One region of the Promicromonospora sp. NPDC050880 genome, then DNA from elsewhere that is predicted to be linked to it. Evidence: riboswitches for the same ligand, from Rfam matches in the RefSeq annotation. Region 1 holds a riboswitch; the other holds the start of a gene.
What was found. A riboswitch is a leader RNA that binds a small molecule or an ion and turns the genes downstream of it on or off. The one in region 1 is predicted to bind cyclic di-AMP.

Region 1 (4,745 bases):
CCGCCCCGTCACCTTGCCCCCCGCTCTGCCCCGCCCCGCCCCGCCCCGTCGAGCCACCCCGCGCTATCGCGCCGTCACGTTGCGGATCGGGCTGCCCGCCCGCCAGGCCGTGAGCTGGTCGGCCAGGAACTGAGCCGCTCGCCGGGGGCGCCCGCCCGCCACGTGCGGGGTGAGGATCAGGTTCGGCACGTCCCACAGCGGCGAGTCCGCGGGCAGCGGCTCGGTCTCCATGACGTCCAGGGCGGCACCGGCGAGCCGCCCGGAGCGCAGCGCGTCCTCCAGGGCGGCCTCGTCGACGGTCGCGCCCCGGCCCACGTTCACGAACCGCGCGGTCGGCGGGAGCAGGCCCAGCAGGCGGGCGTCGAGGATGTACCGGGTGGTGGGCAGGGCGGGCAGCAGCGAGACCAGCAGGTCGGTCTCGGCGAGCTGGGCCTCCAGACCGTCTGCTCCGACCACCGGGTACCCGGCGCGCTCACCGGCACGGGAGGCGACGCCGGTGACCTGGGCACCGAGCGCGGTCAGCAGCGGGGCGAGCCGCAGGGCGATCGAGCCGAAGCCCCAGATCGTCACCCGTGCCTCGTCGAGCGTGTACTCGCGGCCGGTGACCGGGTCGGCCTGGGCGAACGTGATCTCCTTGGCCCAGCGGTGCTCCTGCTGGGCGGCGAGCGAGACGTCGATGCGGCGCACGGTGGCCAGGATCAGGGCGAGGGCGTGCTCGGCCACGGTGTCGTCGTGCAGCGACTGGCCCGAGGAGACGACGACGTCGGGCGCGAACCCGGCTCGGAGCACGACGTCCGGCCCCGCGGTCAGGGTCTGCACCCAGCGCACGCGGGTGAGCCGGCGGGCGGCGTCGGCGACGACCTTCGGCGGGCTGGACCAGGTGACCAGCACGTCGGCGTCGGTGTGTTCCTCGGGGACCGGCTCGTTCATCGCGTAGGCGACCACGCTGTCGGGGCCGCCGGGCGCGAAGGAGGCTCCGCCGTCGGGCAGGCGGGACGGGAAGTCGAGGTCGAACGGTACGTCCGGTACGAGGATCTTCACGCCGGGGACGTTACCGGACGGGCGCGGGTGTGCACCCACGACGCGGAACGCCCGCCGGGCCGGGGGACCAGGCGGGCGTTCCGGGACCGGGAGGGTCAGCCCGTCACCCGGATGTAGACCGGGTTGTTCTGCCACATCTCCGTGTAGTGCACGGGGACGCCCTCCTGCTGGGCCTCGACCACCATGCCGTCGCCCGCGTAGAGGGAGACGTGGCCGGACGTCCAGACGATGTCACCGGGCTGCGCCTCGGCGGCGGAGACCTGGTAGCCCACGGTCGCCATCGAGCTCGAGCTGTGCGGGAGGTCGATCCCGAGCTGCGCGTAGACGTACTGGATGAGCCCGGAGCAGTCGAAGCCACTGGGGGAGGCTCCGCCCCACACGTAGGGCACGCCCACGTACTCGAGGGCCAGGTTGACGGCCTGCTGGCCCAGGTCGGCGGAGCTCTCCACGGCTGCTGCCGCAGCGGCCTCCGCCTCGGCCTCCACGGCTGCTGCCGCAGCGGCCTCCGCCTCGGCCTCCGCAGCGGCTGCGGCGGCGGCCGCTGCTTCCGCCGCGGCGGCGGCCTCGGCCTCGGCGCGGGCCTTGGCCTCCGCCTCGGCCTTGGCGCGTGCCTCGGCCTCGGCCTTCGCCTTCGCCTCGGCGATGCCTTCCTCGGTCTCGGCGTACGGGGTCACCGACACGCGGCCGCTCTCGGCCCAGAAGTCGGCGTTCTGCGTGACCTTGACCTTGGTGACCAGGTTCTCGGCCAGGCCGGCCGAGATCGTGGTGTCGACGGTGTTGCTGACCGGCGTGGCGTTCGCGAGCGTGGCCTGGGTGTGCGACTCGGCGGGCGCGGTGTGGGCGGTCTGGGTGAAGACCGAGGCCAGCATGCCGGAGGTGACGACCGCGATGGCGCCCGTGCGGGCGGCATTCTCGGCGGCGGTCTGGGTGAGTGCGGTGAAGGGGGTGAGAGCGGGGCCCTCGGCGCGGTGCCGACCCCGGCTGGCGGGACGGTCTGCCTGGTCGTCCGCCCAGTCGTGGGTGCGGTCGGTGAGTACGGTCACCAGTGATCTCCTCGGACGCCTACGAGGTGAGCTGTCGGGTTCGGATGGGGAGTTCGATCACCCGGCCTCGTACGAGGCTTCACCCCGAGGACACTCGCGTGCCCGGCTTACCTGGTTCCCCCGCCCCTGTCACGTCGTAGCTGCTCAGGTCCGGTGACAGGGCTCGGCGTCCGGACCTGGACCTCCCCGCTTCTGGAGAGGTGAGACCGACCGTACCGGGGTCCCTGGCAAATGTCACGATTAGGTCACATACCGTCCTGTGATGGAACTCTCTTGGCAATGAGTTCCGTGTCACCATGTCCGCCATGGTCGATCCCACCGCGTCCCCGCGCCTGCACTCCCGGTACGACGCCGTCGTCGTGGGCGGCGGGCACAACGGCCTCACCGCCGCGGCGTACGCCGCTCGCAGCGGACGGTCGGTGCTCGTCCTGGAGCGCGCCGACCACGTGGGCGGCGCCGCCGTCTCGGCCCGCCCCTTCGCGGGTGTCGACGCGCGCCTGTCGCGCTACTCCTACCTGGTCTCGCTGCTGCCGCGGCGCGTGGTCACCGAGCTCGGGCTGCCGGTCACGCTGCGGCGGCGGCGCTGGTCCTCCTACACGCCCGTGGCCGACGGCGGCCTCCTCGTCGATACGGGGGACGACGCCGCCACGCGGGCCTCGTTCCGGAGCCTGACCGGAGCCGACGCGGACTTCGAGGCGTGGGGCCGCTTCTACGCGACGACCGCCGAGGTCGCCCGCCGCCTCGCGCCGACGCTCACCGAACCCCTGCTCACACGCTCGGCCGTGCGGGACCTCGTGGTCGACGGCGTGGGCGAGGAGGCCTGGCGAGCCCTGTTCGAGGAGCCGCTCGGCGCGCTGCTGCGGCGCACCTTCGCCGACGACGTGGTCCGCGGCATCGCCGCCACCGACGGCCTCATCGGCACCTTCGCCGACATCGACGAGGCGTCCCTGCGCCAGAACCGGTGCTTCCTGTACCACGTGATCGGCAACGGGACCGGCGACTGGGACGTGCCGGTGGGCGGCATGGGCGCCGTCTCGGGCGCCCTGCGCGACGCCGCCGTGTCCGCCGGCGCCACGATCGTCACCTCGGCGACGGTCACCGCCGTCGACCCCGGGGCCACCGGCGTGGAGGTCACCTGGACCGGCGCCGACGGGCGCACCCGGGGCGTGACCGCCGGGCACCTGCTCGCCGGGTGTGCGCCGGCCGAGCTCGACCGGCTCCTGGCCGCTGCCGGCCGGGGCACGGCCGACGGGCGGGACGTGGCGGGGGCCACCACGTCCCCGGCGTACCCCGAGGGCGCGCAGCTCAAGGTGAACATGCTGCTCGACCGGCTGCCCCGCCTGCGCGACGGCGTGGACCCGGTCGCGGCGTTCAGCGGCACGCTGCACGTCAACGAGTCCCTCACCCAGCTCCAGACGGCGTACGCGCAGGCCGCCGCGGGCCGGGTGCCCGACCTGCCGCCGAGCGAGATCTACTGCCACACGCTGTCCGACCGGTCGATCCTCGGCCCGGACCTGGCCGCGACCGAGGCGCAGACCATCACGCTGTTCGGGCTGCACATGCCCGCCCGGCTCTTCCGCGCCGATCCCGACGGGGCCCGCGAGCGGGCCCTCGCGGCCACCCTCGCCTCGCTGAACTCGGTGCTGGCCGAACCGGTCGAGGACGTCCTGGCGCACGACGCCGACGGCGTGCCCTGCCTGGAGGTGCGCACCCCGGTGGACCTGGAGGGCGACGTCGGGCTGCCCGGCGGGCACATCTTCCACCGCGACCTGGCCTGGCCGTTCGCCGAGTCCGCCGACGACGCCGGGCGGTGGGGCGTCGAGACGGAGCACCGCCGGGTGCTGCTGGCGGGTGCGGGCGCCCGGCGCGGCGGCGGGGTGAGCGGCATCCCCGGCCGGGCGGCGGCGATGGCGCTGCTGGGCGACGGCTGAGGCCGTCCACGATGACGCCGCCTACGATGAGGCGTGCAGATCCGACGCGCCGTCCCGGCCGACTCACCCGCGGTCGCCCCGCTGCTCGGCCAGCTCGGGTACCCCACGACCGCCGCTGATCTCGACGCCCGGTTCGCGCGCGTGGCCGGGAGCCCGTACGACGCGGCCTGGGTGGCTGTGGAGGACCCGTCCGGTGCGGTGGCCGGGTTCGCCGCGGGCCACGTCCGCAGTCCGTTCGAGCTCGACGCGCCCGTGGCTGAGCTGACCGCCCTCGTGGTCGACGAGACACGGCGCGGCACCGGCGCCGGGCGGGCGCTCGTGGCGACCGTCGAGGACTGGGCGCTCGCCCACGGCTGTGTCCGGATCACGGTGTCCTCCGCGTTCCGGCGCGAGGGCGCGCACGCCTTCTACGAGCGGCTGGGGTACGAGCAGCGCGCGAAGAAGTTCGACAAGAGCTTGCCGGCTTCCTGATCCCCGGCGCACGACGCGCAGCACCAGGCACGGTGACCATGGGTCACCGCTCCTGCGCGGCCGCCCAGCCGTACGCCGGATCCGAGGCGAGCAGGTCCTCGTGGCGGCCCCGTGCGACGACGTCGGCCGGCCCCGGCACGCCTCCGCCCGCGCCGCGCCCCAGGAACAGCACCTCGTCCGCGACCGCCAGCGGGCTGAGCCGGTGGGTCGCCAGCAGCACCGCCCGGTCGGTCGCGCGGGCGTGCGCCGCGACCGCGCG
Region 2 (4,745 bases), on a different contig from region 1:
GCCGAGCTGCTCGACGTGCCGGTGGAGCAGCTCCTCGCGGGCGGCAACGCGTCGCTGACCTCGATGCACGACGTCGTCGCGTTCGCCGAGCTGTTCGGCTTCCCCGAGTCCCCGAAGCCGTGGGCCCGCGAGGAGAAGGTGCGCTGGATCTGCCCCGTGCCGGGCTACGACCGGCACTTCTCGATCTGCGAGTCGCTCGGCATCGAGATGATCCCGGTGCCGATGACGGCGGACGGGCCCGACGCCCAGGCCGTGGCGGCACTCGTCGCGGACGACCCGACGATCAAGGGCATGTGGGTGGTCCCCACGTACTCCAACCCGGACGGCGCCGTCATCACCGAGGACGTCGCCCGCGCGCTCGTCTCGATGCCGGCCGCCGCACCGGACTTCCGGATCATGTGGGACAACGCCTACGCCGTCCACCACCTGACCGACGACGAGGTGACCAGTCCGAACGCCCTCGCGCTGGCCGCGGAGGCCGGCCACCCGGACCGCGTGCTCCTGTTCGCGTCCACGTCCAAGATCACGTTCGCGGGTTCGGGCGTCGCGTTCCTCGGCAGCTCGCCGGCCAACATCGCCTGGTACAAGAAGCACCTGTCGGTCGCGTCGATCGGCCCGGACAAGGTCAACCACCTGCGGCACGCCATGTTCTTCGGCTCGGCCGACGGCGTCCGCGCGCACATGCGCAAGCACCGCGAGATCCTGGCGCCCAAGTTCGAGGCGGTGGTGCAGATCCTCGCCGAGCGCCTGGGCGGGTACGGCATCGCGTCGTGGACGGAGCCGAAGGGTGGCTACTTCGTGTCGCTCGACGTCGCGCCGGGCACGGCGTCGCGCGTGGTGCAGCTCGCCAAGGAGGCGGGCATCGCGCTCACGCCGGCCGGCGCCACGCACCCGTACGGGAAGGACCCGGAGAACAAGAACGTGCGCCTCGCGCCCTCGATGCCGCCGCTGGACGAGGTCCGCGCGGCGATGGACGGCGTGGCGACGTGCGTCCTCCTGGCCGCCGCGGAGGCTGCCCGGCCCTGACCCGCCCACGCGTCAGGCGCCCAGGTCACCGGAGCGACCTGGGCGCCTGACCTGTGCAGGGCGTCGGAGAGGTCAGTCCTGGCAGTGCTTGTTGATCACCAGGACCGGGCACGCCGAGTGGTGCAGCACGGCCTGGCTGGTCGAGCCCAGCAGCAGCCCGCGGAACCCACCGCGCCCGCGTGAACCCACCACCACGAGGTCCGACGCCGTCGAGAACTCCGTGAGCAGCTCGGCCCCCGTGCCGTCGAGCACGATCCGCCGGATCCGCAGCCCAGGGTTCTCCGCCTCGTACCGGTCGACCAGCACGTCCATCCCGGCGCCGACGTCCGCCAGCACCTGCTCGCGGTCGATGGACGAGGGCAGCCACGCCAGGAACCCGGTGTTGCCGACGGGCACCCCGGTCACGGCGGTCAGCTCGGCGCCCCACGCGTTGGCCTGCACGATCGCGTGCTGCAGCGCCCGCTCGGCCTGCGGCGACCCGTCGACGCCGACGACGATGCGGCGCACCTCCCGGATCTCGGCCGCCCCGGGTGCGACGCCCGTCGGCTCCGTGCCCGACGCCGGCGTTCCGGCGTCGGCCGTGTTCCAGGGGACACCCCGGTTCGCCTCGGCTCGCAGCGGGACCACGACGACAGGACACTGCGCGTGGGCCGGCAGGGCCGACGACACCGTACCCAGCAGCCGCTCCGTGAAACCGCCCCGGCCGCGGGTGCCGACGACGGCGAGGCCGTAGTCCGCCGACAGCTCGACGAGCACGCCGGCCGCGTCGCCCGTGGCCACCTCCGTGGTGGCGCGGACCCCGGCGTCGGCGACGCGGGCCTCCGCCTCGGCAAGGACGGACTTCGCGCCCTCCTGGATGGTGGTGTCGTCGAGGGCCGCGTAGCCCCCGTCGAGCGACGCCGCCGTGAACGACGGCAGCGAGTAGCTGCACACGATGTGCAGCGACCAGCCCACGCGGTGCGCGTAAGCGGTGGCCCAGTCCAACGCGTGCAGGCTCGCGGCCGATCCGTCCACCCCGACCAGTACGACCTCGGATCGTGTCATCGCCCAGCCCTTTCCTCGGCAGTGCACCCTTGCACTCCCAACGCTACCGGCGGCGACGCCCTCATGGGACGCGGTACCAGGAACCTCATACCAGAGCGCCCGCCCGCACACCCCGGCACGGGGCGGCGGACGGGCGCTCTGTACGACCCGCGGGGGTCAGCCCATGCGGACGAACGTCGGGTTCGACTGCCAGATCGGGCGGAAGTCGACCACGGTGCCCGGCTTGGAGGCGTCGATCATGGTGTTGCCGCCGGCGTAGATGGAGACGTGGCCCGGGGTCCACATCAGGTCGCCCGGCTGCGCCTCGGAGGCCGGCACGATGGTGCCGTAGCCCGGCTGCGAGGACGACGAGTGCGGCAGCGAGATGCCGAGCTGGCCGTAGACGTACTGGGTGAAGCCGGAGCAGTCGAAGCCGCTCGGGCTGGCGCCACCGGAGACGTACGGGACGCCGATGTAGCGGCTGGCGATGGAGATCACGGAGTTGCCGATGGCCGACGCCGGGACGTCGACCGACGCGGTGGCGGTCTCCGCCGCCTCTGCTGCTGCCTCCGCGGCCTCGGCGGCGGCTGCCTCGGCGGCCTCGGCCGCCTCCTGCTCGGCGAGCTCCGCCTGGTACTCCTCGTTGTCGGCCGCCGAGATCACGGAGACCGCGGACTTCTCGACGGTCAGCTCGGCGTCCGGCGCGACGGTCACCACGGGGGCGTTGGACAGCGCCTCCCGGGCCTGCGTCGTCAGCGCGTTCAGGTCGACCGAGTTCATCTTCGCGTGGCCGGTCTCCATCGGAGCGGCCTGGGCGGCCATCGCGCCACCGAAGGTCGAGACGAGGAGTGCGCCACCGGCGGCGGCGACCGCGGTACGGCGACCGACGGCGGCGTTCTGGGCGAGCTCGGTGAGCGGAGTCACGGGGCGTCGCGCAGCCCGATGGCGTGCGCGGGTCGTACGTGCAGTCACGTAGTACCTCTCCTTGTACGCCTTCGAGGTCAGCTGTCGGGTTCGGGTGGGAGAAATCACCCGGCCGTGCACTCCCTGCGGACTGCCCGGCTTCACCCCGAGGACGCACCCTGGCGCCCGATGGTGGGTCCCCCGCCTCTGTCATGCGGTCGTCTTGGGGCCCCGGCCGGTGACAGAGTTCGGCGTCCGTCCGAGGACTCTCGCGGATGAAGCTCCGTGTGAGCGTTCCGAACGTACCGGACCTCACACCTGATGTCACGTTCCGGCAACGAATGCCATGACGTGTCGGATCTGCGGTGGCACCTTTCCGACAAAGTGGACGGTTCGGACCGGCCGTCCGCCGGTCGTCAGGCAGTGGCCACGAAGAGGTGGCGCGCCAGGTCCTCGCCGAGCTCGAGCGCGGTGTCGGCGCCGTCGACGGTCACGGTGTAGGTGCCGTCGCTGTGCTCGGCCGTGATGCGTGACCCGGGGACCAGGCCGGCGTCCGCCAGGCGTGCGAGCAGGTCGACGTCGGTCTGCAGCGGCTCGGCGATCCGGGTGAGCGACGCCGCGAGCGGCTCGCCCTTGACGCCCTTCTTCGCCGCCGCCTCGAACGCCGACGGCAGCGAGATCACACCGCTCAGGAACGGGACGTCGGTGTAGGCCTCGCCCAGCTCGGACAGCCCCGGGATCGGGTTGCCGTACGGGTCGTGGTGCGGGTGGTCGAGCAGGCCCACCAGGCGCTTCTCGACGAGGTCGCTCATGACGTGCTCCCAGCGGCAGGCCTCGACGTGCACGTGCTCCCAGTCGAGCTTGATGACGTCGGTCAGCAGGCGCTCCGCGAGGCGGTGCTTGCGCATCACGCGCATCGCCTTGTCGTGGCCCAGCTCGGTCAGCTCGAGGTGCCGGTCGCCGGTCACGATCACGAGGCCGTCACGCTCCATGCGCGCGACCGTCTGCGACACCGTGGGCCCGGAGTGCCCCAGACGCTCCGCGATGCGCGCGCGCAGAGGCGTGATGCCTTCCTCGTCGAGCTCGTAGATGGTCTTGAGATACATCTCGGTGGTGTCGATCAGATCCGTCACGTCTGCTCCCGTCGTGCGCCCAGCCGCCCAGTCGCCCTGGACACGTACGGCCCGGGCGTCGGCCCAGGTTCTAGTCTAGTTCTGTGCCACTGACAATCCCGACACAGCTGCTGCCCGCCGACGGCCGATTCGGCTCCGGCCCGTCCAAGGTACGTCCCGGCCAGGTCGATCATCTCGTGGCGAACGCGCACGTGCTCGGTACCTCACACCGGCGTCCGCCCGTGAAGGACCTGGTGCGCCGTATCCGTGAGGGTGTCACGGAGCTGCTCGGCGCGCCCGACGGGTACGAGGTCGCGCTCGGCAACGGCGGCGCCACCGCCTTCTGGGACATCGCCACGCTGTGCCTCGTCGAGCGCAAGGCGCAGCACGCCGAGTTCGGCGAGTTCGGCGGCAAGTTCGCCAGGGCCACGTCGCGCGCGCCCTTCCTGGAGCCGTCCCAGGTCATCTCCGCCGAGCCCGGTGCAGTGGCCTACCTCGCCCCGGCGGACGACGTCGACACCTACGCGACGCCGCACAACGAGACCTCGACCGGCGCGATGGCCCCGGTGGTGCGCCCGGCCGGGCCGGACGGCGCCCTCGTGCTCACCGACGCGACGTCCGGTGCGGGCGCGCTGCCCGTGGACCTGAGCCAGACCGATGCCTATTACTTCGCCCCGCAGA

Region 2: another riboswitch for cyclic di-AMP. It lies ahead of ACIBBF_RS12105 (C40 family peptidase); the one in region 1 lies ahead of ACIBBF_RS05855 (C40 family peptidase).

The regions. Positions count from the first base shown of each region.
Region 1 covers NZ_JBITFV010000002.1:439,714-444,458, reverse strand. Annotated here, with positions in the region: gene ACIBBF_RS05860 (NAD(P)-dependent oxidoreductase) at 64-1,041, opposite strand; gene ACIBBF_RS05855 (C40 family peptidase) at 1,137-2,084, opposite strand; cyclic di-AMP (ydaO/yuaA leader) riboswitch at 2,085-2,263, opposite strand; gene ACIBBF_RS05850 (phytoene desaturase family protein) at 2,390-4,015, shown strand; gene ACIBBF_RS05845 (GNAT family N-acetyltransferase) at 4,049-4,486, shown strand; gene cydC (thiol reductant ABC exporter subunit CydC) at 4,530-4,745, opposite strand, start outside.
Region 2 covers NZ_JBITFV010000005.1:308,080-312,824, reverse strand. Annotated here, with positions in the region: gene ACIBBF_RS12115 (aminotransferase class I/II-fold pyridoxal phosphate-dependent enzyme) at 1-1,026, shown strand, start outside; gene ACIBBF_RS12110 (universal stress protein) at 1,099-2,070, opposite strand; gene ACIBBF_RS12105 (C40 family peptidase) at 2,227-2,973, opposite strand; cyclic di-AMP (ydaO/yuaA leader) riboswitch at 3,024-3,216, opposite strand; gene ACIBBF_RS12100 (iron dependent repressor, metal binding and dimerization domain protein) at 3,369-4,085, opposite strand; gene serC (phosphoserine transaminase) at 4,175-4,745, shown strand, end outside.